One region of the Streptomyces sp. NPDC016845 genome, then DNA from elsewhere that is predicted to be linked to it. Evidence: riboswitches for the same ligand, from Rfam matches in the RefSeq annotation. Region 1 holds a riboswitch; each other region holds the start of a gene.

Region 1 (10,431 bases):
TCCACTACTGCCTCGGCGCGCCGCTGGCCCGCGCCGAGACGGAGATCGCGCTCCGCGCCCTGCTCGACCGTTTCCCGCGCCTCGAACTCGACGCGGACACCGAGGACGCCGCCCCCTGGCGGCGCTCGCTCCGCGCCCGCGGTCTGGACCGGCTGACGGTGCGGTACCAGGCCGGCCCTTCGCCCTTCATTCGTTCGGGTGAGAACGTACGGGGCTGAGAACGTACGGGGCTGAGAACGTACGCCGCTGAGACCGTACGCGTACGCGTCGGAAGCCGTACGCGACTGAGGCCGCGGCCCGCCCGAATTCCCCCGGGGCGGGCCGCGGCGGTCCAGTGGTTACCTCTGTTCGGTGTTGATGCAGCTGGCCCAGCCGTTGCCGATCGCGAGGCTGCTGTTCTCCCAGGTGCTGCGGTAGAAGTTCTTCGTCCCACCGTCGGTGTGGTCGTAGGTGAAGCGGGCCATGCCGCCCTCGCCGTCCCAGGTCACGTACGCCTTGTAGTTGTGGCGCTGGCAGTCGTTGGGGAAGGGCCAGTCCGGGTCGGCGTGGGCGGGGGTCACCGCCATGAGGAGGGCCCCCACGGTCGCGGTGAGGGCGGTGGCTGCGTTCCTGAGTGGCTTGCGCATGAGTGCTCCTTGGTCGTGCCTGGTCGTTCTCGGGTGGGTTTCGTCCGGCCGTCCGGTGCCTCACGAGGAGGGCTGCCGTGGCGGGGTGATCGCAGTTTGTGGTGGTCCGGAACCGCTGTGCAAGGTCGTCCCGGTTGCTTCCCGGATGTCGGGATCCCTATCGTTCCGACCTGCTGGGACACCGCGATCCCGGGACGGGGGACGGCCCGCTGAAGCACCGTCACGGACACGGAGAGGTCCACACCGATGGCCGACGGACAGGGTGAGGGGACGGTCGCTCCGGCGCAGCGGTTGGGCGCGGCGCTGCGGGCCCTGCAGCAGCGCTCCGGGCGGACCTTGCGGTCCCTGGAGGCCGAGGTGCTGATCAGTGACTCGTCGCTCTCGCGCTATCTGCGCGGCAGCACGGTCCCGCCGTGGTCCACCGTCAGGGACCTGTGCCGGGCGCTGGGCGCCGACCCGGTCGCCTACCGGACGCTGTGGGAGGCCGCCGACCGGAGTCAGAGCGCGGCAGGACCGGAAGCGCCGCAGATCACCGCCGTCGTGCCGGTACGGGTGCGGGCACCGGGCGAGCAGGAGCCGAAGCCCGAGCCGACGCCGACGCCCGTACGTGCCGCCCGCTGGGCGCGGTTGCGCGAACGCTGGACGGTCACCGTCGCCGGCGTGCTGGCGGGCGGGCTGCTCGGCGCGCTCCTCACCCTGTTCCTCGCCATGCCCGACCGGGGCCCGGCGCAGCACTCCGCCGGGCCCGCGGCGGCCGTCGGGCCCGCGGACCGGCCCGGCCGGTCAGAGGCGGTGCGGCCCTTCATCAACCGGGCCACCGGGCACTGCCTGGACCACAGCCTCGACCACGGACTGCGCACCTACCCGTGCAACGGGCTGAGCTACCAGAGGTGGACGGTCCGCGCCCTGCCCCACGGCGCCTTCCAGGTCCGCAACCACGCCACCGGGTCCTGCCTGAACAGCGGGGCGAGCGCGCTGCGCGTCGGCGGCTGCGCCACCACCCCGTCCGGAACGTGGTCGGTCAGGGCATGGCCCGACGAGTCGGTCGGCCTGGCCAGTACGGCGACGGGAGCCTGCGTCGAGGACGGCACCGACGGACTGCGGCCCGCCCGGTGCGGGCGGACGGACCGTCAGAGGTGGGGATAGCCGTGGGCGCGGGTGTACGGGTCAGCCGCCGATGTCCGAGTTCTGTGCGGCGGTGACGATCGCCGCCGCGTCCTCGGGCAGCAGATACCCGGCGTCGACGGACGCCTGAGCTGCCGCGCGGACCTTGGCCACGTAGCCGGCGTGCGTCGGGTAGAGGCGGCTGAGCACGGGCTCGGAGGTGGCCGGGAAGCGCGGGTCGGACGGGTCGCCCTCGTCGTGCGTGTCCCAGGCGTCGGCGTCGCCGTTCCAGGGGTCGCGGGCGCCGTACAAGCCGCAGAAGACGCCGCTGTCCGTGGTGTCGCGGGAACCGGTGAGCGTCCGGGTCGGCACGGTGACGTCCGGGAGCCGGACACCGCCGGTGGCCAGGCCGGTCGCCGGGTCACGCAGGACGGTGCCCAGGTACTGGCCGCTCGGCGGTCGCGGGCCGCCGCGCGCCCAGCCGGCCAGATGGCGCAGGGCCGCGTTCATCGACCAGTGGCCGGGCCCGTCGTTGAACGGGGCCGAACCGGCGGCGCAGTCGGGCGACGGCGCCGCCTCACCCGCCGACTTCCGCACGGTCGCGTTGCCGACGTCGTAGGCCCACTGGTCGCCGTGCGCGGTGCCGGCCAGCTCCCAGTGCACGACGCTGTCGGTGTCGGGCTGCCGGGCGGCCGCGGCGCCGGGCACGTCGGTCTCGGTGAGTACGACGAACGTCGGCTCGGACAGATCGGTCCTGATCCGCGACGGGTTCGGCATCAGGAGGGTGTCGGCGAGCACACCGCTGATCGGGGAGGCGATCGCGCTGTTGCTGTGCACCATGAAGCCGTCGTAGACCCCGGCCACCGGATGTACGGCGTTGACGTACGTCGTCATGAAGCCCGCCGACTGGGATTCGCCGTCGGCGAGGAGCGTCCTGACCGGGAGGCCGCCGAGCGGGTCCGGGCCGTCGGGGGACCGCAGCGCCTGCCCGGCCTGGGAGAAGATGTCGTAGGCGAAGGCGTCGCCGGGGTGGACGAGGCTGCCGTAGCGGGCCGGGTCCCAGCCCTTGAGGCCCTTGATCTGGCCGAGGCCGCCGTTGACGCCGACGGCCTGCGCCGAGACGCCGACCCAGGCGTAGCCCTGGCGCAGCAGCTCCTCGCGCTGGAACCAGTAGTCGGGGGAGAGGTCGAGCTGGCCGCTGACGTTGAGCCATTCCACGACCACCGTGCCGTTGAACTTCGCCGGGTCGGCGGGGCGGCGCACCAGGAGGCGGCTCTTGTAGTCGGCGGTGCCGGACGCGCGGACCTTCCACCGGCCGTCCGAACCCCACAGGCCGGACTTGGCGTACGAGGTGGCCGTGCCGGAGAGGAAGTACTCCCGCTCGGTGTAGCCGAACGAGCCGAGGTCCTCCGCGGCGGCGAGGAACGGGAAGCCGTGGCTGCCCTCGGGCGGCAGTGTGACGGCCGGGCCCGCGACCGCGGCGGAAGCGGTCGAGGGGGTGGTGAGGAGGGCGCCGCAGAGCAGCGCCCCCAACGCGGTTGCGGTGACGGACCGCCGGGACGACCGGGCGAATGTGCGCACGAGGTGCCTCCGTGAATACGGGTCCCCAAAGGGCTGCGACCGCAGTGTCGAGGGGGTTGTGGCGCACCGGCATCGGCGATTCCACCGGTGTCCGGCGGCGGCTCGGGGCCGGGTCAGGAACGGTCGCTGTCCTGGCGCAGGTAGGTGTTGAGCCGTTCGATGGCCGAGGGGTTGCGCGGGCTCTCGACGAGGTCGGCGTAGTCCAGGGTGTGGATCCGCCGGTTCTTGATCGCGGAGACGTTCCGCAGCGGCGGGTACGAGAGCAGGAACTCCTTCTTCTGCGCGGCGCTCGTCGAGCCGTAGTCGTTGATGAGGATGACGTCGGGGTTCCGCTTCACGACGGTCTCCCAGCCGACCGTCGTCCACGAGTCCTCGAGGTCGTGCAGCAGGTTGACGCCGCCTGCCTCGCTGATGATCTGCTCCGGCGCGGCGTAGCGGCCCGAGGTGAACGGCTGGTCCTGGCCACTGTCATAGAGGAAGACCGAGGGCTTGGCCGTGTCGTCCGCGCCCTTGGGGGACTTCGCCCGCACGGCGGCGACCCGCGCCTTGTACTGCGCGACCAGTTTCCGGGCGCGCTCCTCGACGCCGAAGATACGGCCGAGATTGTCGAGGTCCGTGTAGAGCGCGTCGAGCGGCGGCATGATGCCCCGCGAGGTGCCGGTGACGGCGTTGCGGCAGGACTCGGTGAGCAGATACGTGTCCACACCTGCCTTGTGCAGCTCGTCGGGTGTCAGTGTGTTCTCGTTGAACCCGTAGTTCCAGCCCGCGAAGACCAGGTCGGCGCGTGCGTCGAGGGCGATCTCCTTGGTGACGCGGTCCTTGCCGAGCCACTTCACCTTGTCGTACGCGGCCTTGTACGGGAGGTCGTCGGTGTCGCCCTTGTCGGCGGGCATGACGTATCCGGCCATGCGGTCCTCCAGGCCGAGCGCGAACATCAGCTCGGTGATGCCGACGTCGTTGGTCACCACCCGCTCGGGGCGCTTGTCGTACGTGACCTTCCTCCCGCAGTTGGTGACGGTCACCGCCTGCGAGGCGGTGTTCTCGGAGTCGGAGGCGATGTCGGCTCCGCAGGCGGTCAGGGTGAGGGCGGCGGCGAGGCCGAGCGAGGCGGTGGACACGAGCTTGCGCACGGGGGCCTTCCAGAGGGCGAGGGGGTCAGGGAGTCAGGGGGCGAAGGGTTCACGGACCAGCTGGAGCTGGTCGAACAGGAACTGGGTGGCGCCGGTCTCCGGGTGGCGCACCCGGTGCGCCCGTACGCCGAAGACGTCGGCGAGCAGCGCGGGGGAGAGGACCTCGTCCGGCGGGCCGGAGGCGACGATCCGGCCGCCGTGCAGCACGTGCAGCAGGTCGCAGTGGGCGGCGGCGAGGTTGAGGTCGTGCAGGGCCGCGAGCACGGTCGGACCGCTGACCCGGACCCGGCGCAACACGTCGAGCTGGTGGGCGATGTCGAGGTGGTTGGTGGGCTCGTCCAGGACGAGGACGCGCGGCTCCTGGGTGAGCGCGCGGGCGATGAGCACACGCTGTTTCTCGCCGCCGGAGAGCGACAGGAAGCCACGTGTCGCGAGGTGTGCCACCCCGGCCTGTTCCAGGGCGTGCGCGCAGAGCTCCCGGTCGCGGGCGGCGGTGCGGTCGCGGTGCGGGAGGCGGCCCATCGCGACGACCTCGGTGACGGTGAAGTCGAAGTCCGCGGCCGACTCCTGCGGGAGCGCGGCGAGCAGCCGTGCCGCGGCCCGTGGAGTCATGCGGTGCACGTCCACGCTGTCGACCCTGACGAGCCCGGCGTCGGGGCGTCGCGCCCGGTAGACGCACCGCAACAGGGTCGACTTCCCGCTGCCGTTGGGGCCGACGAGCCCCACGAAGGTGCCGGCGGGGACGTCGAGGGTCACCTCGTCGACGAGCCGTACGCCCGCCACCTCGACCGACAGTTCTTCTACGTCGAGCCGCACGTGTCTTCCTCCTCGGGGTCGCTCAGCAAACCTGGGATGTGTCAGCGCCCGGCGAGCGCGTGGCCGCCGCGCCGCATCAGCAGCAGGAACGCGGGCACACCGAGCGCGGCCGTCACCACGCCCACGGGCAGTTCGGTCGGGGCGAGCAACACGCGTGACAACACGTCGGCCCACACCAGCAACACGGCCCCGGCGAGCGGCGCGACGGCGAGGACGCGGGTGTGCGAGGCGCCGACGAGCATGCGCACGAGGTGCGGCACCATCAGGCCGACGAAGCCGATCGCTCCGCTCACGGCGACGACCGTGCCCGTCACCGCCGCCGTCACGACGAACAGTTCGCGCCGGAGGCGGTCGGGCGGCACGCCGAGCGCCGCGGACGTCTCGTCGCCCATCGCGAGGGCGTCGAGCGAGCCCGCCCGCACCCTGAGCCACAGCCAGCCCGCCACCACGGTCGCGGCGACCAGCGGCACCTTCGGCCAGGTGGCCCCGCCGAGGCTGCCGAGCAGCCACATCATGGCCGCGCGCGCCGCCTCGCCCCGTTCGGCGCCGAACACCATGACGGTCGTGACGGCCTGGAACCCGTAGGCGAGGGCCGTGCCGGTCAGGACGAGGCGCAGCGGGCTGAGTCCGAGAGGCGAGCGGGCCACCGCGTAGACGATGAGGGTCGCGGCGAGCGCGGAGAGGAAGGCGGAGAAGGAGAGCGCCCAGACGCCGAGCCCGGCGAGCGCGCCGAACAGGATGACCGCGTTGGCGCCGACGGCGGCGCCGGAGGAGATGCCGAGCACGAAGGGGTCGGCCAGGGCGTTGCGCACCAGCGCCTGGACCGCGACGCCGACCGCGGCGAGGCCCGCGCCGACGACGGCCGCGAGGACGACGCGCGGGAAACGGATCTCCCACACGATGGTGTAGGCCCCCGCGTCCGCGCTGGTGAGGCTCCCGCCGCTGAGCCCGGCCCACATGAGCCGCGCCACCTCCCGCCAACCCGTCCCCGTGGCCCCGAGCGCGACCCCGCACGCCAGCGAGACCACCAGTACGAGCGCGAGCCCGATGACCAGGGGGACGGTGGGCAGGTGTCGCCGGCGCGCGCGTGAGACACCCGCGGGGGCTGGGGCAGCGGCGGTGCGGAGCAAAGCGGGCGCACATCCTCCGGGTGGGCGCCACGGCTGCAACGCAGGGCACCTGCAACCCGGAAGGGCTACGGCGGTCCCTGCTCGCAGTCCACGGCGAGCGGTCGACGGGTCGCACACCTGCCGTGAGTGATCGGACTCGCGGGCCAGTACTCATACGTAACAGGCCACGCACACCGTTGCGGGACAGCGCCGGACTCGCACCGGCTTCCCCCACGGAAGGCAGCCGAAGCGTAGCAAGCCGGAGTCAGGGGCGGGGCAGGTGGGCGGTACTTACCGATTGCGCAGGTGGGCGGTGTTCACCGATGGCGCGGGAAGGCGGTGTCCGTCTCGCTCAGGTCACCACGCGGGATCGATCTCCGCGTGCAGGGGATGGTGGTCCGAGTACGGGCTCGGGCGGACCTGGTGGGTGAGGGGGGCGATTCCGCGGAGGAAGATGTAGTCGAACTTGCTCTGCCAGTCGGTGGTCGGCTCGCAGGCGCCGCCGTCGGGAAAGGGGCGGCACGCCGGGTCGGCGTCCTCGGCCAGTCTCCACATCGGGCGGAGTTCGGACGCGTCCGGTACGGCGTTGAAGTCGCCGAGGACGATCGTGTGGTCGTGGCGGGCGACCTCGGCGGCGAGCACGCGGGCCTGGTCCGCCCTGATCTCCGGTTGCTGCCGCTCGGCGAAGTGGGTGTTGAAGACGCGGACGGAGCGGCCGCCCACCTTGGTCGTGACGGCCATGTACCCACGGTCCTCGGAGCCGCCGTCGGGGTACTCCACGTTCACGTGGTCGGTCATCGGCGCCGCGGAGAGGATGGCCTGACCGTACGCTCCGCCTTGCCACGGCAGACCGCCGCAGCGGTTCCAGTTGCGCAGCACCGACCCGTACTCGACGTCGTAGACGAGGCCGTAGAAGACTTCCAGGTAGTCCCGGATCTTCTCGACGTCACGGACACACGCCTCCTGCAACCCGAACACCTGCGGCGCATACGTGGCGATCTCCGCGGCCCGGCCCATGTTCTGCCCGCTCCCGCACGGGTTGCAGATGTTCCACGTCAGGACCCGGTTCGGCACGATGTCCTTGGCGGCATCGGCGGGCAGCGGCTTGGCGATCAGCGCGCCGCTCGGCGCGCTGGGGCCGATGAGCACGATGCAGAAGGCGGCCATGGCGATCGCGAACAGACGTGTGCCGCGTCCGAGCACCATCGCCTCCCTTGAGTGGACGAACATGCGGTCACATGCCATCACATGAGGTCTTCGTAGCACGAGAGTAGGCGACAAGGTGTGACCGGCACACGTCCGGGTCGAGCCGTTGTCACCGGCGCGCGGCGTGCGATCATCGACCCGGCCCACGTCGGTGATGAGTGACCGTGATCGGAAGGGACTTCGATGGACGAGAGCGAGTTGGTGCACCTGCGCCGCTGCGTGGAACTGGCCGCCGAGGCCCTTGACGACGGGGACGAGCCGTTCGGCTCCGTACTCGTGGACGGCTCGGGCACGGTCCGCGCCGAGGACCGCAACCGGATCGCGGCCGGCGACGCCACCCGCCACCCCGAGTTCGCACTGGCCAGGTGGGCGGCCGAGCACCTCTCCGAGGAGGAGCGGCGCGCGGCCACCGTCTACACCTCCGGCGAGCACTGCCCGATGTGCGCGGCGGCCCACGCCTGGGTCGGGCTCGGCCGCATCGTGTACGTCGCCTCCTCGGCCCAGCTGAGCCAGTGGCTCGCCGAGTGGGGACGCCCGCAGGCGCCGGTGCGAGCCCTGCCGGTCCAGGAGATCGCGCCGCACGTGACCGTCGAGGGCCCGGTCGCCGAACTTGCGCCGTGGGTCAGGGAGTTGCACCGGCTGCTGGCCGAGCGGTCGTCGCACGACTGACGACGACCGCGCCGGTCAGGTGCGGCCGCGGACCCGGCCGGTCAGCGCAGACCGGCGAAGAGGTCGTTCTCCGGCAGGGGCGCGCCGGTGGTGTCCTGGACCCGTACGAACGTCTCCAGGCCCATCAGCTCGCCGAACCGCTCCTTGCCCATCTTGAGGAAGAAGATGTTCTCGCCCTGGCTGGCGTGCGCGGCCAGGGAGTCGAACTTCTGCCCGCTGAACGCGGTGGTGTCCACCCAGGTGGAGATCTCGTCGTCGGGCAGGCCGATCTCCGCCAGCGCCTCGGCCTCGGCGGGGTCCGGCTCCGGCATGTCCTCGCCGAACTCACGCATGATCTCGCCGAACCGCTGCATGCCCGAGCGGGGCATCGTCGTCCAGTACACCTTCGGGGCCAGGCCGGTCAGCTTCAGCGCGGCCATCGTGATGCGGTTGGCCTGAATGTGGTCGGGGTGGCCGTAGAAACCGTTCTCGTCGTAGGTGACGACGACGTCGGGGCGGTAGTGGAGCATGAGCTCCGCGAGCCGGGCGGCGGCCTCGTCGACGGGGGTCTGCCAGAAGGCGCCCGGGGCGTCGTTGCTCGGCCAGCCCATCATCCCGGAGTCGCCGTAGTCGAGCATCTCCAGATCGCTGATCTTGAGGACCTCACAGCTCGCCTCGAGTTCCTGACGGCGCATCGCGGCGACGGCCGCCGGATCGTGGCCGGGATCGCCCGGCTTCACCCCTCCCGGCCCGTCCCCGCACGCGCCGTCGGTACAGGTCACGAGCACCGTGCGGACGCCGTCCGCCGCGTAACGCGCCAGGACGCCACCGGTGCTGGTCGCCTCGTCGTCGGGGTGGGCGTGCACAGCCATGAGCGTCAACGGCCGGTCAGTCATGGAACAGTCCTCCTGCGGACATATGTCTTTCGGTAAGAGGGCGCGGCGGACGTGCGACGGTGCCGGTCCCTCGTCGCCTGCAACACCGCGGAGTGTCCGTGCTGTTCCCGGCGGATCAGCCCGCGGCGCGGTACAGGCCACGCCCCGCGCGCCGCAGGCGGTCGGTGCCCACCAGCCGGTCGAGGGTGCTGCGGACCGCGTTGATGCTGCCCGAGTCGGTGTCCCGCCCGAGCGCGGCGGCGACGTCGCGGGCCCGTACACCGGCCCCGCCCGTCGTCGCGAAGTACTCCAGGATCTGCTCGGTGAGGCGGCCGTACGTGCCTCCGACGGTTGCGGCGTCCTGTTTCGGCTCGGCCGGGCGCTTCTCCGCCTTCACGGACGGCGCCGCTCCTTCACTCACCTGGACGGGGCCCGGCCGCAACACGTCCTGGAGCGCCCGCAGCGCCTTCTGCACCGAACCCAGGTGGGCGACGACGGCGGCCAGTTCGCGCTCCAGCGCGCGCTTCTGGGCCTCCAGGCGGTGCAGCTCCTCCTGGAGGGTGCCCGTCGCGGACTCGATGCTTTGTGTGGTGTGTGCTGCGGAGACCATGTGTTCCTCTCGTCTGCGGCCCTTCCTCGCTGCTCATCAGCGCTGTCCAGGCTACCGGGCGGAGGTGGAGCGTGTGAGATGTGATGGTGGTTTCTTTGCACTGCGGCGGCAGCGCCTCCCGGAACTTGTGACACGTTGGTTGTCGGTGCGCCCAGGCGGCCCCGGCCATGTCCGCGTAGCGTCGTACCCGGCATGTCACGAATCGGCTTCAGGTTCTGTCCTAGGAGTGGGGGACCTCCCCGGACCGGATCCGTTCGCCTCTCTAGGAGTACGCCGTGGACGACGACATCGTTCTGGAGCCCGCCGCGCAGGAGTTCGCCGACGCGACCGCCGTGCCGCCGCCGCTGTACGAGCTCGGGGTCGAGGGCGCCCGCGAACCGCTCGACGAGGTGCAGGCCGGACCGGCCGGGAAGCTGGACGTGGACGAGAAGTGGATCACCGTTGCGGCCGGGGCCGGGGCCGGGGCCGGGGCCGGGGCCGGCGATGTGCGGGTGCGCATCGCCGACCCCTTCGGCGGCACCGGCGTCCTGCCGGTCGCCGTCGACGAGAACGACGTACTGCGCGACGAGGGGGAGGCGTACGCCCGCAAGCTGACCCGGGCCGGCGTCGCTCCCACCGGCATCCGCTACAACGCGACCCCGCACGACTTCATGATGCTGAATCCGGTCCGCGCCACCCAGGCGTCGACGGCGGCGATCGCGCAGGCCGTCCAGGTCCTGCGCGAGG
Region 2 (10,431 bases), on a different contig from region 1:
CGGTCGGCGGCCACGGCCAGGACCCAGTACGGGCGCTGCGCGGCGTCGGCGGCGACGAGGTTGCGGGTGAGGAAGGTGTCCGCGAGCACGACGCGTTCGGGCACGGTCCGGTCGACGACCCACGCCTGGTGCTCGCCGGGCGCCGCGAAGATCACGAGGCCGTCCCTGACGTAGGCGAGGTCGAGCTCGGCCACCGCCGCCTTCAGCTCGGCGACCACGTCGTCGCGGCGCTCCCTGGTCACGGCGGGGTCCACGTCGAGCTGTCGCACGGCCTCGCGGACCAGGTTGTCGAGGCGGACGGGGTCCTGGGCATTGTCCGGCTGCGTCCGGTGGGTCGGCATCGCCAGGGAGACGGCGGGATAGGGCCGGGGCGCGCGCAGGTCGCGCAGGACCGCCGGGTTCAACGAGGAGTGCATGCCTGAGTGCCCTTCCGACGCAACGCCTTCGTGTGCCGCAACCTCTCCATGCTGTGCACAGACAGGCGTATCCGGCACTTTTTATCCGGACAAAGGCATGCGGACAAAAAGTGCGAGCCTCCGCATTGCGGGCTGAGACTGTTTCCCGACCCGTAACGCAGATCGCGGATCTTCACCGAGGGGGACGCCATGGAGCAGACCGCCGAGCGGAGCGCGCCCGCCGCGAAGCTGCCGCTCTTCACCCTGACCACCATGGTCATCGGCTCGATGGTCGGCGCCGGGGTCTTCTCGCTGCCCAGCCGCTTCGCCGAGGAGACCGGTGTCGCGGGCGCGCTGATCGCCTGGGCCATCGCGGGCACCGGCATGCTGATGCTCGCCTTCGTCTTCCAGTTGCTGGCCGTGCGCAGGCCCGACCTCGACGCGGGCGTGTACGCGTACGCCAAGGCCGGTTTCGGCGAGTACCTGGGCTTCTTCTCGGCGTTCGGCTACTGGGCCAGCGCCTGCGTCGGCAACGTGACGTACTGGGTGCTGATCATGTCGACGGTGGGCGCGATCTGGCCCGCGCTCGGCGAGGGCGACACGGCGCTCGCGATCGTGCTCTCGTCGGCCGGGCTCTGGGCGTTCTTCCTGATGATCAGGCGCGGGGTGAAGGAGGCCGCGGCGATCAACAGGATCGTGACCGTGGCCAAGATCGTGCCGATCCTCGTCTTCATCGTCCTCGCCCTGGTCTTCTTCGACCCGTCGGTCTTCGCGGACAACTGGGGCGGCGAGGAGTACGCGGGTTCACTCTTCGGGCAGGTCAAGGGCACCATGCTGGCCACCGTCTTCGTCTTCCTCGGCGTCGAGGGCGCGAGCGTGTACTCACGGCACGCGAAGAAGCGCTCGGACGTCGGCCGGGCCACGATCCTCGGCTTCCTCAGCGTCTTCGCCGTCTTCGCCTCCGTCGTCGTCGTGTCGTACGGGATCCTGCCGATGGGTGAGATCGCGGAGCTGCGCCAGCCGTCGATGGCGGGCGTGCTCGAGGACGCCGTCGGCACCTGGGGCAAGGTCTTCATCAGCGTCGGCCTGATCGTCTCCGTGCTCGGTGCCTATCTCGCCTGGACGCTGATGGCGGCCGAGGTGCTTTTCGTGGCGGCGAAGGACGACGACATGCCGCGCTTCCTGCGCCGCTCGACCCCCGCCGACGTGCCCGTGCCCGCGCTCCTCATGACGACGGTCCTCACCCAGCTGGTGCTGATCGTCACCGCGTTCTCGGACGACGCGTTCAACTTCGCGCTCAACCTGACCAGCGCGCTCTCCCTGATCCCCTACCTCTTCGCGGCCGCCTTCGCCGTGCGGATCGGAGCCCGGGACGACCCGCTCACCGCGGGCGGGCGCGCCTCGTCGCGCGAACTGGTGATCGCGGCGGTCGCCACGCTCTACACGGCGTTCATGCTGTACGCGGCCGGGCTGAAGTTCGTCCTGGTCTCCTTCGTCTTCTACGCCCCGGCCACGATCCTGTTCGTCATGGCCCGCAGGGAGCAGGGCCGGCGCCTGTTCTCGCCGGGCGAGCTGGTCGTCCTCGCCGTCTCCGTCGCCGGCGCCGTGCTCGGCGTCGTCGCCCTCGCCGCGGGCTGGATCAGCCTGTGACACCCGTAACCCCTCTCACGAAGCCCGGAGGCACACCGTGACCGACCACGAGACACCCGCGTCCGCCACGTACGGCGTCCACTCCGAGGTGGGCCGACTCCGCAAGGTCCTCGTCTGCGCGCCGGGGCTCGCGCACCGCAGGCTGACCCCGACCAACTCCGACGACCTCCTCTTCGACGACGTGATGTGGGTGGAGAACGCGCAGCGCGACCACGCCGACTTCGTCAACAAGATGCGGCAGCGCGGCATCGAGGTGGTCGAGCTGCACGAACTGCTCGCGCGGACCATGGCGCTGCCCGAGGCCAGGTCGTGGCTGCTTGACCGCAAGATCGTCGCGAACCAGGTGGGGGTCGGGCTCATCGACGACACCCGTACCTTCCTGGAGACGCTCCGTCCCGAGCAGCTCGCCGAGTTCCTCATCGGCGGGCTCGCCACCACCGATCTGCCGGACGAGTACCGCTCCGCGTACGTGTCGATGGCCCGCGAGTCCAGCGGCGTACGCGAGTACCTCATGCCGCCGCTGCCCAACACGCTCTACACCCGCGACACCACCTGCTGGCTCTACGGCGGCCTCACGCTCAACCCGCTGTACTGGCCCGCGCGGCACGACGAGACGCTGCTGATGAAGGCGGTCTACCGCTTCCACCCGGACTTCGCGGGCTCGACCGTCTGGTGGGGCGACCCCGAACAGGGCTGGGGCCAGGCCACCTTCGAGGGCGGCGACATCATGCCGGTCGGCAACGGCGTCGTCCTGATGGGCATGAGCGAGCGCACCTCGCGGCAGGCCATCACCCAGGTCGCCACCGCGCTGTTCGAGAAGGGCGCGGCCGAGCACGTCATCGTCGCCGGGATGCCGAAGCTGCGCGCGGCGATGCACCTGGACACCGTCTTCACCTTCGCCGACCGGGACGTCGTCACGCTCTACCCGCGGATCATGGACTCGGTGCACACGTTCTCGCTGCGCCCCAGCGACAAGGCGCCGGGGCTCGACATCACCGACGAGGGGACGACCCCGTTCGTCGACGTCGTCGCGCGGGGGCTCGGCCTGCCGGAGCTGAGGGTCATCGAGACCGGCGGCGACGTGTACGCCTCCGAGCGCCAGCAGTGGGACAGCGGCAACAACGCGGTCGCTTTGGAGCCCGGCGTCGTCGTCACCTACGACCGCAACACCCAGACCAACACGCTGCTGCGCAAGGCGGGCGTCGAGGTCGTCACGATCGTCGGCGCGGAGCTGGGGCGCGGCCGGGGCGGCGGCCACTGCATGACGTGCCCGATCGTCCGCGACCCCGTGGCCTACTGAGACACCTGGTCAGATGTGTGTGCCGATGCCGAAGACCCGGCGCAGCTGCGCCATGTCGTGCCGGTCCCGCTCCGCGGGCTCGTACCCCTGATGGAAACGGACCTGCTGCTCGGCTGAGAGGCACGGGACCGGCTCCCCCGCGATGGTGCCGGTGACGAAGACCTCGGCCGGGTAGCGGAACGGCTGGTCCGGGTCGAGCGAGGACTGCTCGGCCGAGCCGTCGGGGGCGAAGCGCAGGGGGTGCAGGTCGATCTCACGGCCGTCGGGGTGGGCGAGGACGAAGCGCGCGGGGCGCCGGTCGAGGGTCTCGGCGAACCCGGCGCCGGTGAGGGCGGCGAGCACGGCGGGCTCCTGCTCGGCGCGGTGCATCAGGTCGAGGTCGCGGTGGTTCCTGGTCTGCTCGCCGGTCAGGGCGTCGATGCCCCAGCCGCCGCCGATCCAGATGTCCGCCCCGGCCTCCCGCAGCAGGACGAGGACGTTCCGTACGTCGTCGGCTGTCATCACGCGAGCAGGGTAGGCGGGCGGGCGGGGGGCGGCGAACGATTAGCGGGGCCCGCCCCGGCCCGTGATACGTTCCGTGAGCCAGTCGTACCTTTGTGCGTTCTCGAACGCGTACGGGTCAGGGAATCCGGTGGAAGTCCGGAGCTGACGCGCAGCGGTGAGGGGGACGGGCGGAGCCACTGCCACTGAGCCGCTCGCCGGTTCGGGAAGGCGCTCCGCCTGGACGATCCCGAGTCCGAAGACCTGCTGGCGGCCTCCGGGACCGAGACCCGGCCGGGGGTGAACCGTAGGCCGGCTCCGCGTATGGGCCCTGGACGCAGAGGAACCCCCGTGCCCTTCGCACGTCGACTCCGCCACATCGCACCGCTGTTGGCGGGCGCCCTCCTCCTCACCGCATGCGGCGGTGGCGCGGGCTCCGCCGGCACCGCGAAAGACGCTGACGCCGCTGTCACCCTCGACAACTGCGGCGCGAAGGTCCGTGTCGCGCACGCCCCGCGCCGCGCCGTCGCCCTCGACCAGGGCTCGGCGGAGATCATGCTCTCGCTCGGCCTGGAGGACCGCATGGTGGGGACCGCGACATGGACCGACCCGGTCCTCGAGGGCCTGGAGAAGGCGAACGCGAAGGTGCCGCGCCTCGCCGACCGCTACCCCTCCTTCGAGAAGGTCCTGGACACCGAGCCGGACTTCGTCTCCGCCTCCCTCACGAACACCATCGCCAAGGGCGGGGTGGCGCCGCGCGAGCAGTTCGAGAAGCTCGGCGTGGACACCTACCTCTCCCCCGCCGACTGCGCCGGCAAGGACAACAGCGGTGACGGTGACGGCGCCCGCACCAGCGCGCTGACCATGGACACCGTCTACGGCGAGATACGTGACCTGGCGCGGATCTTCGACGTGAAGGAGCGCGGCGACAAGCTCGTCGCGCAGTTGAGGTCCCGTGTCGGCAAGGCGACGTCAGGGGTCGACGCCGAGGGCGTGAGCGTCCTGTACTGGTTCGCCAACTCCGACTCGCCCTACATGGCGGGCTGTTGCGGCGCCCCTGGCGTCGTCACCAGGGAACTCGGGATGCGCAACGTCTTCGACGACACGCACGAGGAGTGGCCGCAGATCAACTGGGAGACGGTCGCGGACCGCGACCCCGACCTCCTCGTCATCGGCGACCTGACCCGCCGCTCGCAGTCCGCCGAGTCGGCCACGCAGAAGATCAAGTTCCTGGAGTCCGACCCGGTCACCAAGAACATGACCGCCGTACGGAAGAAGCGGTACGTGCTGCTCAGCGGGCAGGCCCTGAACCCCACCATCCGGACCGTCGAGGGCGTGGAGAAGGTGGCCGCCGCGCTGCGCGAGTTCGGCCTGGACAAGTGAGACCAGTGAGACCGGTGAGACCAGCGGAACCGGTGAGTACGGCGGCGGCCCGGCCCGCCCTGTACTGGGCCGCGGCCCTCGCGGCGCTCTGCGCCTCGGTCGCCGTCGCCATCACCATCGGGCCCGCGCACATCCGCGTCGCCGACGTGTGGTCGGCGGTCGGCGCCCGGCTCGGCTGGGGCGCCTCAGACCTCTCCCCGATCCGCGACGGCATCGTGTGGAACCTGCGGCTGCCGCGCACCCTGCTCGCGGCGGTCTGCGGCGCGGGCCTCGCCGTCTGCGGCACGGTGCTGCAGGCGCTGCTGCGCAACCCGCTCGCCGACCCCTTCGTGCTCGGCATCTCCTCGGGCGCGTCGACCGGGGCGGTCCTCGTCGTCGTCCTGGGCCTCGGCGGCGGCGCGCTCTCCGTCTCGGGCGGCGCCTTCCTCGGCGCCCTCTGCTCGTTCGCGCTCGTCCTGGTCCTCAGCCACATGCTGGGCGGCTCGACGGACCGGGTCGTGCTCTGCGGGGTCGCCGCGATGCAGCTGTTCTCGGCGCTGACCTCGTTCGTGGTGCTGACCGCCGCCGACGCGGAGACGACCCGCGGCGTCCTGTTCTGGCTGCTCGGCTCGCTCGGCGGCGTCGGCTGGACCGAGGTGTGGCTGTGCCTCGCGGTGCTCGTGGTGGCGCTTGCGGTGTGTCTCGGCTACGGGCGGACCCTGGACGCGTTCGCCTTCGGGCAGGAGGCGGCCGCCGCGCTCGGTGTGCGCGTGGCACGGACCCGGCTCGTCCTGCTGTGCGTGACGGCGCTCCTGACGGCGGCCCTGGTCAGCGCGGCGGGCGCGATCGGCTTCGTCGGGCTCGTCCTTCCGCACGCGGCGCGCGCCCTGGTCGGCCCGGGACACACCCGGCTGCTTCCGGTCACGGCGGTCGCCGGGGCGGTGTTCCTGGTCTGGGTCGACACCCTGGCCCGTACGGTCCTCGAACCGCAGGAGGTTCCGGTGGGGGTGGTGACGTCGCTGATCGGCGTGCCCGCGTTCGTGCTCGTCCTCTTCCGCGGAAGCGGCCGGTCCGGCCGGGGCGTCCGGTGAGCGCGGGCGGCGACGTCAAGGAGACCGGACAGGGGCTGGCGGCGGACCGCGTCTCCTGGTCGGCGGGCGGCACGCTCGTGCTCGACGGGGTGAGCGTGACGCCACGACCCGGCGCCGTCACCGGTGTGCTCGGCCCGAACGGCTCCGGCAAGTCGACCCTCCTGCGTCTGCTCGCCGGGGTCCTCGCCCCGGCGTCCGGCGTCGTCACGCTCGACGGCACCGCGCTCGGCGAGGTGCCGCGCAGGACGGCGGCCCGGCGCATCGCGCTCGTCCACCAACAGGCGGACACTCAGGTCGAGTTGACGGTGACCGACGTCGTACGGCTCGGCCGGACCCCGCATCGCAGGGCCTGGGCGCCCGCCTCCGCCGCCGACGAGGCGACGGTCCACGACGCCCTGGAGCGCACCGGCCTGACCGACCACGCGCGCCGCCTGTGGCACACCCTGTCCGGCGGCGAACGCCAGCGGGCGCAGATCGCGCGCGCCCTCGCGCAGGAGCCGCGCGAGCTGCTGCTCGACGAGCCCACGAACCACTTGGACATCCAGCACCAGCTGGAGCTCCTCGACCTGATCTCAGGGCTCGATCTGACCAGCGTCGTCGCCCTGCACGACCTGAACCTGGCCGCCACCTACTGCGACCAGGTCGTGGTCCTGCGCCGGGGCCGGGTCGTCGCGGCGGGCGAGCCCGGCGCCGTCCTCACCGAGGAGCTGATCGCCGACGTCTACGGCGTCCGCGCGCGCATCTCCCGCCCGGGGCCGGGCGAGCGCCCCCACATCCGCTTCCTGGGGACGCTCGGACCGTAGTGCGATGTCACTCGAAGCGGTCGGGGTCCCCCGCGCCGCGCCGTACGACGGTGGCCTCACCGTCGGAGAAGTCGATGACGGTCGTCGGCTCGGTACCGCAGTCGCCGGAGTCGAGCACCGCGTCCACCACGTGGTCGAGCCGCTCCTTGATCTCCCAGCCCTGCGTCAGCGGCTCGTCCTCGCCGGGCAGCAGCAGGGTGCTGGAGAGCAGCGGCTCGCCCAGCTCGGCGAGGAGCGCCTGGGTCACGACGTGGTCGGGGATGCGGACGCCGACCGTCTTCTTCTTGGGGTGCTGCAACTGGCGCGGCACCTCGCGCGTCGCGGGCAGGATGAACGTGTAGCTGCCGGGCGTCGCCGCCTTGACGGCGCGGAACACGTCGTTGTCGATGTGCACGAACCTGCCCAGCTGCGCGAAGTCCTGGCACACCAGGGTGAAGTGGTGTTTGTCGTCGAGCTGCCGGATCGTGCGGATCCGCTCGACGCCCTCGCGGTTGCCGAGGCGGCAGCCGAGCGCGTAGCAGGAGTCCGTGGGGTAGGCGATCAGCGCGCTGTCGCGGACGGAATCGGCGATCGCGCCGATGGTGCGCGTTTGCGGGTTGTCGGGGTGCACGTCGAAATAGCGGGCCATCCGTCGACCCTACGGGATCAGTGGCGAACGCCACGGCGTTGCGGGGCGGCGTATTCCGCGTACACGCGCGACAATCCCGACACCCGCCCACCCTGCCCTCTTCCGACGGGCGCGGCACGGACCATACTGGTCCTGCCCCGACCACTCACAGAAAACCTCATGGCCAAAAACAGCAGCTCCCCGACCACCGTCCCCGACACCGCGTGGCTCGGTCACGGGCGCCACCTCGGCCCCGAGCCCGAGCAGGACGTGCGGCGCAACCTGATCGCCCTCAAGGCGGCCGGGGTGCTCGACGACTTCGCCGACCTCGACCCCGTCGAGGCGGCCCGCTCCACCGTCCTGCACCCGCGCGACGAGTCCGCCGACCCGGGCCCCACCGCCCGGCGCCTGTTCGAGGCCCGCTGGCGGGTCGCCGACGACGTCACGGTGCGTGCGCAGCTGACGACGTACGAGCCCGAGGGGCGCCGCAAGGACGGTGACGGCGTGGTCTGGGTCCTGGCGGCCGAGGCCGAGCGGGCGTGGGACCCGAACTGGGCCTCGCCGGCCACGATGTTCTGGCCCGACAGCGACATAATCCCCTGGGACCACGCGATGATCCCGGGCGTGCGCCTGCGCGCGGTGAACCATCTGCCGAAGGACGACGACGAGCTGCGCCACCGGCTGCGGGACTGCACCCGCGAGAGCTGGTACGTCCATGTCGTGGTGCACGAGGCGATGACACCGGACGCGCGAGGGCAGCGGCCGGTCATCGAGTTCCTGCCGCCGAGCCTGCGCCACCGGGTGATAGAACACCGGGCCAGCCCGGAGCAGGCGCAGATCGCCGACTTCGCGATGAAGCGGGAGCTGAAGCTGCGGATGCCGCGCGGCGGCGCCGTGCTCCTGCCGACGGCCCCGCAGGAGCCGGGGTACGACGCCGAGCACTTCGCCGTCCGCAACGTCTTCCTGGACGGCTCCGAGCCGGTCGAGCTGCTCCAGCGGATCAACGAGTTCGCGGCGCTGCCCCAGCCGCTGACGCCGGACGCCGAGCGGGCCCTGACCCGCCTTCGGCAGGGCTGGCACCTGCTGACGCCCGAGGAGGAGCTGGCCCACGCCCAGTCGATGGTCGGCCGGTACGCGGAGGCGCTCGACGCCATGACCACATCACGGGACCTGTACCGGGAGGCGGCCGAGGCGGCTCAGGCGGCGCTCGCCGAGGTCGGCGCGGCCGCTCCGCCGCCCGGACCGGCCGGGACCGGCCAGACGAGGGCGGACGGCTCGCCGCTGAGCGCGCTCACGAAGGCGTTCGGCCGCTTCCGCGACCCGAACAAGTAGCCGCACAGACACCTTCGGGGCGGGTCATTCCTCCTCTTCCGCCTCCAGGCCGCCCGGGTCGGACATGCGCAGCGCGATCTCCCGCAGCAGCTCGGTGGAGTTGACGTCGGTCCGTCCTTCGTCATGCACCTTCGCGAGCTGAGTGAAGAGGAACGCGAACGCCTCGACGAGCGACACGCTGGCCGGCATGAGCGCGGCGATGGCCAGCTCGGCGGCCTCCTCCGGGTCGGCCCCGGCCGGGATCTCGATGGTCGGGAACACCTCCGACACGAGCCGCCCGAGCTGGGTGAGGTCGTTGTCGAGCTCGGCCCCGTCATTGATTCTGCGCACCATCTCCTGCGTCTCGGTCAGTACACCGATGGCCCGCAGAACGATCTCCCTCTGTTCCATGTGGGGAGCCTATGCGGGCGAGCCGTCCGCGCGTGCAACGTGGTCGCAACGTCCTGTCGCCTTCACTGCTCCGTCATGAGCGACGACGCCCGTGACGACGCCCGTGACGACGTGCCCCGTGTGGAGCTGACCCCGGCCGCCGCGGAGCTGCTGCGGCGGTTGCGCGAGGACCACGGGCCGCTGATGTTCCACCAGTCCGGCGGCTGCTGCGACGGCAGTGCGCCGATGTGCTACCTGGCGGGCGAGTTCCGCACCGGCGCCGCCGACGTGCTCCTCGCCGAGCTCGCCGTCGACGGGGTGGCGGAGACCGTGCCGTTCTGGATGTCGAGGAGCCAGTACGAGGGCTGGAGCCACACCCGCCTCATCGTCGACGTCGTCGAAGGGCGGGGCAGCGGATTCTCCCTGGAGGCGCCGGAAGGAGTACGTTTTCTGATCCGTTCCCGCCTTGTCGGCGCGTAGCCATCGACGGGACCACTGTCGTCTGCTGAACTCCCCTGATGCAGACGAGAGTTGACAAGAGACGCACGTCTTCCGGAAAGGCCGTGGCGAGCCTCGCGCTCGTGGGCGCGCTGACCGGTGCCGGTCTGACGGGGGCGCCGCCGGCGGGCGCGGCCACCGCCGCCGGTGCCGCCGGGCAGATCGCGCCCGGCGTGTCGTACGCCGAGTTCGACGTGCCCGCCGCCAAGGGCACCGCCCACGCCCACGTCCTCACCGTCGATCTGCGCAACCCGCGGGTCCGCGTCGGCCTGCTGCACCCGGGCGCTGTCGGGGCCCGCGCCACCGTCTCCGCGATGGCGGACGCGGCCGGCGCCGTCGGCGGCGTCAACGGGGACTTCTTCAACATCAGCGAGGCTCAGCACCCCGGCGTCGAGGCGACGGGCGCCGCGGTCGGCCCGGCGATCGCGAGGGGCCACACCCTGAAGGCGGCCGTGCCGGACGGGCAGCGCTTCGGCCCGGCCCTTCCGCCCGGCACCTCGACCCGCGACGTGCTCGGCGTCGGCGTCGACCGGCGGGCGCGGCT
Region 3 (10,431 bases), on a different contig from region 1:
GCCCGAGCCCGACCCCGTACAGCTTGCCCTTCTCGACGAGTGACTCGCTCATGCCTGGATCTCCACCTCGGTCGCGATGGCGTTGATCGCGGCGGCGGTGATGGCGCTGCCGCCACGGCGCCCGCGGACGATCAGGTAGTCGAGCCCGAGCTCGTTGGCGGCCAGCGCGTCCTTGGACTCCGCCGCGCCGACGAACCCGACGGGTATGCCGAGCACGGCCGCGGGCCTGGGCGCGCCCTTCCCGACCATCTCGAGGAGGTGGAAGAGGGCGGTCGGCGCGTTGCCGATCGCGACGACGGCGCCGTCGAGCCGGTCCCGCCACAGTTCGAGCGCGGCGGCGCTGCGGGTGGTCCCCAACTCGGCCGCGAGGTCCGGCACTCCGGGGTCGCCGAGGGTGCAGACCACATCGTTGTCGGCGGGCAGCCGCTTGCGGGTGACGCCGCTGGCGACCATCCGCGCGTCGCAGAGGATCGGCGCGCCCGCGCGCAGAGCGGCGCGCGCCTTCGTCACGACCCCGGCCGAGAAGCCGATGTCCTGTACGAGATCCACCTGACCGCAGGCGTGGATCATGCGGACCGCCGCCTGGGCGACGTCGGCGGGCAGCTCCGCGAGGCCGGCTGCCGCCTCGGTGCGGATGGTGGCGAAGGACTCGCGGTAGATCGCGGCGCCGTCCTTCTCGTAGTCATACACGGGGTTCGGCTCTTTCGGTCGTGAGGGTCGTGACGGTCGTGACGGCGTACGTTCCGTCCGGGCGGGCTACGACGTCCACGTACGGCCCGACGGGATGCCCGCATCTGCGTTCGCAGCCGGACCAGTAGGTGGGCAGGGTGGGGTGCGGGGTGCTGCTCGCGGCATCGGCCCGCACGTCGGTGTGGGACTTGGCGCAACCGGGCCGCCCAACGCATGCGCCCAGGCGGGACCAGGGTGAGTCGGGGTCTGCGATCAGCCCGGCGGGTGCGCTGCCGCGGGTGGCCCCGGGCACGACGATCCGCCGCCAGGGGGTCAACCGGATCTCCCTGGCGGGAAGTCCAGCGGCCAGGTCGACAAGCGCGCCCCATTGAGCACCGGTGATCGATCCGAACGGGGGGATACAAACAAGCCCCGCCGTCGTACCAGAGGCAGCGGGATCCGGGGCGGAACCCCTGAGCTTGCGCACCGCAGGGCCCGCCGACCCGATCACGGCTGCGGACGGTCCGTGAATTCCGGCCTCTCCGGCGATTGAGGAGCGGGGCCCGGGGTGGAGCCCCGTGGCGTTGGCGTCAGCACCGGTTGCGATCTCGTCGCCCCCCGCGCCCCCGGCGGAGGTGGCCTCGATGCCAGTTGCGGAAAGTCGCTCGGCGATGAGCGCGGACAACTCGGCGCCGGACGCGTCCAGTTCGGACACTCTCCACACCCGTCGGCCCGAGACGCCGCGCACGGCCTCGACAAAAACCTCCGCCGCGACAACCGCCCCCCGGGCCCCGTCCTCGTACCGCAGCAAGAACTCCGCCCCGCCGATCGCGAGCACCGCGGACCCGTCCGCCCGCCCGCGCAGCAGCACATCCGGCCGGAGCCCGGCCACATCCCCGCGACCGTCGTCGAGCCCGAAGAGAAACCTCCCGGACAGCGCGGGCGTCACGGAGCTGGCCAGCACCGCCGCGTCAAGCCCGGTCAGCCAACCCCGTACGTCCACGAACCCGAGCCCGTCCAGCCCGGACATGGGCGAAGCCACGACGTTCCGGACCCGCTCATGCGCGGCGGACGGCAACAGCCCGGCCGCGCCGAGCATCTCCGCCAGCTCCCCACCGCACCCGTCCCGCAGCCCGCGCAGCTGTACGTTGCCCCGCGACGTGAGGTGCAGCGCCCCGTCCCCGAGCCGCCCGGCCGCGTCGCCGAGGGCCCGCGCCTGAGCCACGTCGAGCACACCGCCCGGGACGCGGACCCGCGCCAGATACCCGTCGTCCGCGGCGTGCAGCCGCAGCGCACCGGGGCAGGCGTCACCGGGAAACGCCGCGGACGTTCCGGGCACACCGGACGCACCGGGACGGACGGGTATGGGGGAGGCGGGCATGCGTCGGAGCATACCCACCGCCCATGACGGGCTTCCCGTAGCTTCCCGTACCAGGTCACACCCTCGCCCCGTACGATGAACCGCGGCGGTCCCGTCCGGCCCGCCACCATCGCCAGCGACGGCGACAGGGGAGGAAGCCCGGTGGAATTCCGGCGCGGTCCCGCCACTGTGAGCCCTCTCGTACAAGAGAGGGTGAGCCAGGAACTCCCGCCGTCCAACGACCACCCGGGGCGCGGACACCCCGAGGAAGGCCCGACGACGCATGCCCCAGCAGCCCTCGCAGCTCCTGCTCCTGTCGACGTCCGACACCGATCTGCTCAGCGCCCGCGCGGCCAACGCCGCGCACGCCACCACCGCTGACGACGCGGTCACGTACCGCTTCGCGAACCCCTCCCGCCTCGACGTCGACACCGAACTCCCCGCGCTCCTCGACGGCGTCGCGCTCGTCGTCGTACGTCTCCTCGGCGGGGTCCGCGCCTGGCAGGACGGCATCGACCGGCTGACCGCGGCCGGGGTCCCGCTGGTGGTGCTGAGCGGCGAGCAGGCCCCGGACGCCCAGTTGATGGCGGCGTCGACCGTCCCGGTCGGCATCGCGGCGGAGGCCCACGCCTACCTGGCGCACGGCGGCCCGGCCAACCTCGCCCAGCTGGCGAACTTCCTCTCCGACACGGTCCTCCTGACGGGCCACGGCTTCGAGCCCCCGGCCCCGGCCCCCACATGGGGCCCGCTGGAGCGAAAGCAGTCGCCGTCGGACGGCCCGGCCATCGCGGTGCTCTACTACCGAGCCCACCACATGAGCGGCAACACCGCCTTCGTGCACGCCCTGTGCGACGAGATCGAGCGCGCCGGTGCCCGCCCCCTCCCCCTCTACGTCGCCTCTCTCCGCGCCCCCGAACCGGAGCTGATCGACGCCCTGCGCCCCGCCGACGCGATCGTCACGACGGTCCTCGCCGCCGGCGGTACCCGCCCCGCCGAGGCGAGCGCGGGCGGCGACGACGAGGCGTGGGACGCCGGCGCCCTCACCCACCTCGACGTCCCGATCCTCCAGGCCCTGTGCCTGACCTCCTCCCGCGCGGACTGGGAGCAGAACGACGAGGGCGTCTCCCCGCTCGACGCCGCCAGCCAGATCGCGGTGCCGGAGTTCGACGGCCGCCTGATCACCGTCCCGTTCTCCTTCAAGGAGATCGACGAGGACGGCCTCCCGGCGTACGTCGCCGACCCGGAGCGCGCGGCCCGCGTGGCCGGTATCGCCGTACGCCACGCACGGCTGCGGCACATCCCGGTGGGGGAGAAGAAACTGGCGCTGGTCCTCTCCGCGTACCCCACCAAGCACTCCCGCATCGGCAACGCGGTCGGCCTCGACACCCCCGCCTCCGCGATCGTCCTGCTCAAGCGCCTCATCGCCGAGGGCTACGACTTCGGCGACGCGGCCGACATCCCCGGTCTCGCCTCCGGCGACGGCGACGAACTGATCCGCGCGCTCATCGACGCGGGCGGCCACGACCAGGAGTGGCTGACCGAGGAGCAGCTCGCGCGCAACCCCGTCCGTATCCCGGCCGCCGACTACAAGCGCTGGTACGTGACGCTGCCGCAGGAGCTGCGCGAGAGCGTCGAGCGGCACTGGGGCCCGCCGCCCGGCGAGATGTTCCTCGACCGTTCCCGCAATCCGGAGGGCGACATCGTGCTCGCGGCCCTGCGCCGCGGCAACCTGCTCGTCCTCATCCAGCCGCCGCGCGGCTTCGGCGAGAACCCGATCGCGATCTACCACGACCCCGACCTGCCGCCCTCGCACCACTACTTGGCGGCCTACCGCTGGATCGCGGCTTCGTCCGCCGACGGCGGTTTCGGTGCGGACGCGATGATCCACCTCGGCAAGCACGGCAACCTGGAGTGGCTGCCCGGCAAGAACGCGGGCCTCTCCGCGGCCTGTGCCCCCGACGCGGCCCTCGGCGACCTCCCCCTGATCTACCCCTTCCTCGTCAACGACCCCGGCGAGGGCACCCAGGCCAAGCGCCGCGTCCACGCCACGCTCATCGACCACCTCGTGCCGCCGATGGCCCGCGCGGACAGCTACGGCGACATCGCCCGCCTGGAGCAGCTCCTCGACGAGCACGCCCAGATCGCGGCCATGGACCCGGCGAAGCTCCCGGCGATCCGCGCCCAGATCTGGACCCTCATCCAGGCCGCGAAGCTCGACCACGACCTGGGGGTCGAGGACCGTCCCGAGGACGAGGGCTTCGACGAGTTCATCATGCATCTCGACGGCTGGCTCTGTGAGATCAAGGACGTCCAGATCCGCGACGGCCTGCACGTCCTCGGCCAGGCCCCGGCCGGCCCCGACCGCGTCAACCTCGTCCTCGCCATCCTCCGCGCCCGCCAGATCTGGGGCGGCACGCAGGCCCTGCCGGGGTTGCGGGAGGCGCTGGGCCTGGACGAGTCGGCGGCGACCCGCACGGCGGCCGATGAGGCGGAGGAGACGGCCCGCGCACTGGTGGAGGCCATGGAGGCGGCGAACTGGGACCCGGCCCAGGTGAGTGCCTCCGTGGGCAGTCTGCCGCCTGGGGCGGCAGGGTGGGCAGGGCGGCAGACCCCGGGTACGGACGAGGCGGGCGCCCAGGACAGCCCCGTCCACCGGATCCTGACCTTCGCCGCCGAGGAAGTGGTCCCGCGCCTCAACGCGACCACAGCCGAACTGGACAACACGGCACGCGCCCTGGCAGGCCGCTTCGTCCCGGCGGGCCCGTCCGGCTCCCCGCTCCGCGGCCTCGTCAACGTCCTCCCGACCGGCCGCAACTTCTACTCCGTGGACCCGAAGGCGGTCCCCTCCCGCCTCGCGTGGGAGACGGGCCAGGCCCTGGCCGACTCCCTCATCGAGCGCTACCGCGCGGACAACGACAACGCGTACCCCACCTCCGTGGGCCTCTCCCTCTGGGGCACAAGTGCCATGCGCACAGCGGGCGACGACATCGCGGAGGCCCTCGCCCTCCTCGGTGTCCGCCCGGTCTGGGACGACGCCTCCCGCCGGGTGACGGGCCTCGAAGCCATCCCGTACGAGGAGCTGAACCGCCCCCGCATCGACGTCACCCTGCGCATCTCGGGCTTCTTCCGCGACGCGTTCCCGCACACCATCGGCCTGCTCGACGACGCGGTCCGCCTCGCCGCGTCCCTCGACGAACCGGCCGAGCACAACCACGTACGCGCCCACACCCAGGCCGACCTCGCCGAACACGGCGACGAGCGCCGCGCCACCACCCGCATCTTCGGCTCGCGCCCGGGCACGTACGGCGCGGGCATCCTCCAGCTGATCGACTCCAAGGACTGGCGCACGGACGCGGACCTCGCCGAGGTCTACACGGTCTGGGGCGGCTACGCGTACGGCCGCGGCCTCGACGGCAAGTCGGCCCGGGGCGAGATGGAGACGGCGTACAAGCGCATCGCGGTGGCGGCGAAGAACACCGACACCCGCGAGCACGACATCGCCGACTCGGACGACTACTTCCAGTACCACGGCGGCATGGTGGCGACGGTCCGCGCCCTGCGCGGCACGGCCCCCGAGGCGTACATCGGCGACTCGACCCGGCCGGAGACGGTCCGCACCCGCACCCTGGTCGAGGAGACGTCCCGCGTCTTCCGCGCCCGCGTCGTCAACCCCAAGTGGATCGAGGCGATGCGCCGCCACGGCTACAAGGGCGCCTTCGAACTCGCCGCGACGGTCGACTACCTCTTCGGCTACGACGCCACGACCGGCGTCATCGCCGACTGGATGTACGACAAGCTCACGGAGACGTACGTCCTCGACGAGACGAACCGCCAGTTCCTCTCCGAGGCCAACCCGTGGGCCCTGCACGGCATCGCCGAACGCCTCCTGGAGGCCGAGTCCCGAGGCATGTGGGAGAAGCCGGACCCGCGGGTCCTGGAGGCGCTGCGCCAGGTCTACCTGGAGACCGAGGGCGACCTGGAGTCGGACGAGTAGGGCGCGGCGCGCCAACGAGGAGGAGTGGCACGACGCGTCGGCCGTGCTGATGGCCGTCGAGGTCACGTGAGGCACGTTCCTGCCTATCGCAGCGTCGCCGTGAAGCTCCGCCCGTACGCGTGGCGCGTGGTCACGTCGAGGCGGGTGCCGCCCGGTACCCGGGTCACCCGGACCGCGTCGTCGCCGGAGACCTTCCGCAACGTCCGTCCGCGCAGCACCACCGTCACCGTGTCGCGAAGGGTCGTCGGGTCGCAGACGGCCACCCCGAGCTCCCCGTCCCGGCGGACCAGGACGGACGCCGGGCCCTCGACCGTGAGGCCCGCCGTGTGGTGCGTGCCCGGCGTGAAGGTGTTGGCGGCGGTCAGGCCGAGGCCACGGTGGTGTACGGCCTGGAGGCGGGGTGTGTTGGCGAGGACCTCGGCGCCGCGGTGCCGGCGGACCGCCGACTCGGACGCGTTCGGGAGCAGCGCACAGGCGAAAGCGGTGGGCCGCGCCCCCGCCGGCCCCTCGACCGTCAGCGAGAACACCTGCCGGGTGACGGCCGTGTCGGGGTTCGAGGACCGCACGAGGCGACGGCTGCGGGTCACCGTTTCCAGGCGGGCCTTCGGACGGGGTCCGCCGAGGAGCACGTATCCGACCGCCGTGCCCTGCGTGGCGTTCGCGTACCGCACCCAGCGTTCGCCCGCCGCGCCCGCCGCGCCCTCCGTGACGGACACCGCGTCGCCCGCCGCGGCGATCCGCGCGTCCAGCGTCGTCGTCACCGCCCGCCCCGCCCCCGGCGCGTCCCCGACCCCGGCGGCGAGCACCACGATCTCGTCGTCGAACAGGAACCACGACTTGGTCGCCCGCGCGCTCCGGTACACGACGAAGTCGTCCGGCAGGACCCCGGCCCGCTTGTCCCGCCAGGGCACGTCGTCGGAGAGCACCCACCCGACGGCCCCGTACGCGCCGAGCACGGCGCCGCCGGAGTGGTCCTGGGTGGCGGTCGGGAAGTAGACGTACGTGTTCTGCGACTCGCTGGAGGCGGTGAAGTTCAGCGGGTGGCCCGGGTTGTCGTAGAACAGCTTGCCGCCGTACGAGTCCGGGACGGAGCGCCGCTGTTCGACAGGCGCGGTGACACCCGCAAGGCCGTACGGCGACACGGCGGTGAAGTAGTCGACCCCGTACGCCTGCGTCTGGTCCTGCCCCGACAGATACAGGTAGTGCGCCCCGGCCCCCTGGAACCAGGGCAGCAGGTTCTCCCCGCTCATGTACTCGTACTTGCTGATCCGCCGCGAGCTGCGGGCCAGCGCGAACGCGTACCCCGGCCGCCGGTGCACGGTCCGCTCCATGGCGTTGAACGCGACCGAACGCGCGGGCGGGTTGAGATCGGCGGCCGGTACGGAGTCGTCGGCGAGCAGGTCGGCGTAGCGGACGATGCTGAGCGGCGAGACGAAGGAGGCCGGGTCGAGCGCGGCCCGCGAGGTGGCGCGCAGATGCTTCACGTACGAGCCGAGAGCGGCGGCGGTGTCCCCCGTGGCCAGCGACGCGAGATCGACGACGGCCTCGACGACGGTGGCGACATCGGCGTACCCGGTACCGGTCCGTGAGACGGCCCGCCCCTTCACCGCCTCCATCATCCAGCCCTCGAAGATGAGCGGCGCGAACCCGTCCCGCACCCACCCGGACACCGTCGGCACCAGCTCCGCGCCGTGCGCGAACCCGGTCCCGTCGAGCAGCTTCAGCGTCTGCACGACCCGGCTGAGCAGCGCCTTCCCGTACGACCCGGTGTAGGCGACGGAAGCATGCTGGATGAAGGACCCGTCGGCGTAGTACCCGTCGGTGACGCCGTGCCGGAGCGCGTACGGGTCGATGGTGGCGAAGACGGTGAGCTGGTCGGTGAGGGCTTTGCGTATCCGGCCCTCGTCGCCGACGAGGGCGCCCTGGAGGATGCGGTTGGTGGTGATGTCGGCGAGATTGGCGCCGGTGTGGAACCGCGAGTCGAGGTCGACGTCGCCGTCCTTGCCGTTGCGCAGATAGGCGTCCATGGAAGCGACGTAGGTGCGAACCAGCTCGTCGGGAGCGCGCTCGGCGAGCAGCACAAGCGTCTTGCTGATGTGCTGAGAGAGCCCGATCTCCCAGTGGAACCAGTTGCCGTAGTACCCCTTGTCCTGGTCACCGTAGAAGTGGGTGTGCACCCACTGGAGCCCGTCGAGCACACGTGTCTGCACACCGGCGTTCCCGTACAGGTCGGTCGGGAGGCCGGGGGTGCGGGTGGCGAGCGCGATCTCGTACAGCTTCTGGTAACTGCTGTTGAGATTGGCGTCGCTGGTGCCGAGCGGCAGGCCCCCGAACAGCTCACTGTCACCACCGGCGGCGTCCAGGGCCACGAGGTTCGCGCGGGCGGCCCGCTCGACGGCGGCGAGCTTGCCGCGCACCTCGGTACGGGAGTTGGAGCCGGCGTTCCCCGCGAACACCTCGACGGTGTTGGAGATCAGCCGCGCCACCCCGGCCTCGACCTCGGCGGCGCTCGCCGGGAGGCCGGGCACGGCGCCCAGCACCCCGGCGGCGCCGAGCGCGCTCAGACTCAGCAGACGCCTCCGACTGATCTCCACGGGATCCATGGACTACAGGGTGACCGTCTTCCCGCCCAGTGTCACGACCAGCTTGCCGTCCGAGGCGAAGGACCACTTGAGGGCGCCGCTGTAGGAGGAGCAGCGGGACCCGTTCGTCCCGGTCCAGAACTGGTTGGAGCTGTCGGCGCTGCCGACGGTCTTGTCATTGGACCCGTCGACGGAGAACCGGCAGGAGGTGTTGCTCTTGTAGACGGAGGTGCCCTTGTCGAACGAGAAGTTCCGCTCGGCGTTGTCGATGCTGAGGTTGTTGGAGATCGCCATGGACCCGGGGTTGGAGTTGTAGGTGAACCCGTGGTGCCCGTTGCCGAAGGCGATGGAGCGGCGCACGACGTGGTTGACGGCGATGTCGTCACCGCCGAGCTTGTACCCGTTACGGTCACCGTCCTCGTTCACGGTGCCGTCGGAGAGGGTCCCGTTGGTGTAGGCGAGGGAGTCCTCGATGGTGACGGGCCCGATGGCCCCGGTGTCGGTCTTCGTGTACAGGTCCCATCCGTCATCGATGTTGTTGTGCGAGACGGCGTACCGGAAGACGTTCCCGGTCCCGGTGGTCAGCTTGGCGGCGAACCCGTCGGCGTCCTCCCCGTCGGAGTCGGCGTTGTCGTGCGACTCGGCGCTCAGGACCAGGTTGTTGGCGGGCCAGGCGCTCTTGGGCGTGGTGGAGGCGATCCGGCCGAGCTGGAGCCCGGTGTCGCGGTTGTAGCGGGTGACGGTCCGCTCGATGACGTTGTTGCTGCCGCCGACGTAGATCCCGTTGTCCCCGGCGTGCTCGACGACGATGCCCTTGACGTGCCAGTACGAGGCGAAGAGCTGCAGCCCGCGGTTGGTCGTACTCTCGCTCTGCGCGCTGAAGTTGAGTACGGGCTTCTCGCTCTGGTAGGCGGTGAGCGTGGTCCGCGCGGAGGACGTCCCGTCGGCGGCGTCCGGCACGGTCACGGTCTGCCCGTACGCGTACGTCCCGCCGCGCAGGTAGATCGTCCCGCCCGCTGAGACCCGGCTGATGGCCGAGGCCAGCGTGGTCGGAGCGGCGAGCGTCCCGGCGGCGGAGTCCGTCCCGGAGGGCGCCACGTACACGGTGGCCTGCGCTTGGGCGGCGGCGTGGACCGTGCCTCCGACGGCGACGCCGCCGAGGGTTCCGGCCAGCAGCCCGAGAGAAGCGACGAGAGGTCGCACTGCGATGTCCATCGTTCGGTCTCCCTGTAAGTGGGGTGGGGAAGTTGGCCGGTTCGTGTGGCTGAACGGATGGTGGGGCTCCGGCACCATGAATCCGGCTTAGAAAGCGCTATCTGGCTGGACGGTAGGGCGATGCCATGAGCACGTCAAGGTTTATGTGGAAGTTCGTGGTGCATGTATGTGAACGCAGTGTTCGGCGCGAAGGCCACGAAGGAGAGGGAAAGTGGGGCACGATCTGCCCCCGCGACCAGTTCAGACCCGCCGGCGACACCACTTCGGCTACCAGGAGTATGTGTTCGGGCCGGGTGGGCGTGATGTCGAGCGTGTCCGCGCGGCAGACCACGGCGTCGGGGCGACGACTGGTGAGCGGGACGTCCTGCAGCCGTACATCGAAGTCCGTGTCGGCGTTCCAGCACCGGCCGCTGCGATGCCGAAGGCGTTCGCAAGGATGCGGGCCAGCCGGTTGTACCGCTTCGACGAGTCGGGACGTACGGCAACCATCCCGTCCACGACCTCGATGCCAGCGCACTGCTCCTCGGACCACGACACGTACTGCTCCACAGTGATCTGCTCGCGCATCCACCACGGGACTGCGACATCACCTCTCATGACAGCTCCCCGCC

What was found. A riboswitch is a leader RNA that binds a small molecule or an ion and turns the genes downstream of it on or off. The one in region 1 is predicted to bind cobalamin.
Region 2: linked by a shared signal. The riboswitch ahead of ACH4RC_RS18935 (ABC transporter substrate-binding protein) and the one ahead of ACH4RC_RS27275 (FecCD family ABC transporter permease) in region 1 are both predicted to bind cobalamin.
Region 3: linked by a shared signal. The riboswitch ahead of cobN (cobaltochelatase subunit CobN) and the one ahead of ACH4RC_RS27275 (FecCD family ABC transporter permease) in region 1 are both predicted to bind cobalamin.

Annotation. Positions count from the first base shown of each region.
Region 1 covers NZ_JBIRPI010000013.1:98,866-109,296, reverse strand. Annotated here, with positions in the region: gene ACH4RC_RS27305 (cytochrome P450) at 1-218, shown strand, start outside; gene ACH4RC_RS27300 (hypothetical protein) at 339-626, opposite strand; gene ACH4RC_RS27295 (helix-turn-helix domain-containing protein) at 873-1,772, shown strand; gene ACH4RC_RS27290 (alpha/beta hydrolase domain-containing protein) at 1,794-3,311, opposite strand; gene ACH4RC_RS27285 (ABC transporter substrate-binding protein) at 3,425-4,441, opposite strand; gene ACH4RC_RS27280 (ABC transporter ATP-binding protein) at 4,475-5,257, opposite strand; gene ACH4RC_RS27275 (FecCD family ABC transporter permease) at 5,299-6,327, opposite strand; cobalamin riboswitch at 6,491-6,620, opposite strand; gene ACH4RC_RS27270 (endonuclease/exonuclease/phosphatase family protein) at 6,724-7,596, opposite strand; gene ACH4RC_RS27265 (nucleoside deaminase) at 7,756-8,241, shown strand; gene ACH4RC_RS27260 (PIG-L family deacetylase) at 8,283-9,116, opposite strand; gene ACH4RC_RS27255 (hypothetical protein) at 9,232-9,705, opposite strand; gene ACH4RC_RS27250 (alpha/beta hydrolase) at 9,981-10,431, shown strand, end outside.
Region 2 covers NZ_JBIRPI010000006.1:193,536-203,966, forward strand. Annotated here, with positions in the region: gene ACH4RC_RS18915 (chemotaxis protein) at 1-416, opposite strand, end outside; gene ACH4RC_RS18920 (basic amino acid/polyamine antiporter) at 606-2,045, shown strand; gene ACH4RC_RS18925 (arginine deiminase) at 2,083-3,345, shown strand; gene ACH4RC_RS18930 (nucleotidyltransferase domain-containing protein) at 3,355-3,846, opposite strand; cobalamin riboswitch at 3,915-4,112, shown strand; gene ACH4RC_RS18935 (ABC transporter substrate-binding protein) at 4,150-5,208, shown strand; gene ACH4RC_RS18940 (FecCD family ABC transporter permease) at 5,241-6,278, shown strand; gene ACH4RC_RS18945 (ABC transporter ATP-binding protein) at 6,275-7,081, shown strand; gene ACH4RC_RS18950 (L-threonylcarbamoyladenylate synthase) at 7,089-7,709, opposite strand; gene ACH4RC_RS18955 (hypothetical protein) at 7,869-9,020, shown strand; gene ACH4RC_RS18960 (hypothetical protein) at 9,045-9,410, opposite strand; gene ACH4RC_RS18965 (DUF779 domain-containing protein) at 9,486-9,869, shown strand; gene ACH4RC_RS18970 (phosphodiester glycosidase family protein) at 9,908-10,431, shown strand, end outside.
Region 3 covers NZ_JBIRPI010000005.1:272,346-282,776, reverse strand. Annotated here, with positions in the region: gene cobJ (precorrin-3B C(17)-methyltransferase) at 1-52, opposite strand, end outside; gene ACH4RC_RS17200 (precorrin-8X methylmutase) at 49-690, opposite strand; gene ACH4RC_RS17195 (cobalamin biosynthesis protein CobG) at 683-2,050, opposite strand; cobalamin riboswitch at 2,120-2,280, shown strand; gene cobN (cobaltochelatase subunit CobN) at 2,313-6,023, shown strand; gene ACH4RC_RS17185 (polysaccharide lyase family 8 super-sandwich domain-containing protein) at 6,107-8,617, opposite strand; gene ACH4RC_RS17180 (right-handed parallel beta-helix repeat-containing protein) at 8,630-9,820, opposite strand; partial or broken gene ACH4RC_RS17175 (Uma2 family endonuclease) at 10,071-10,417, opposite strand; gene ACH4RC_RS17170 (DUF1152 domain-containing protein) at 10,407-10,431, opposite strand, start outside.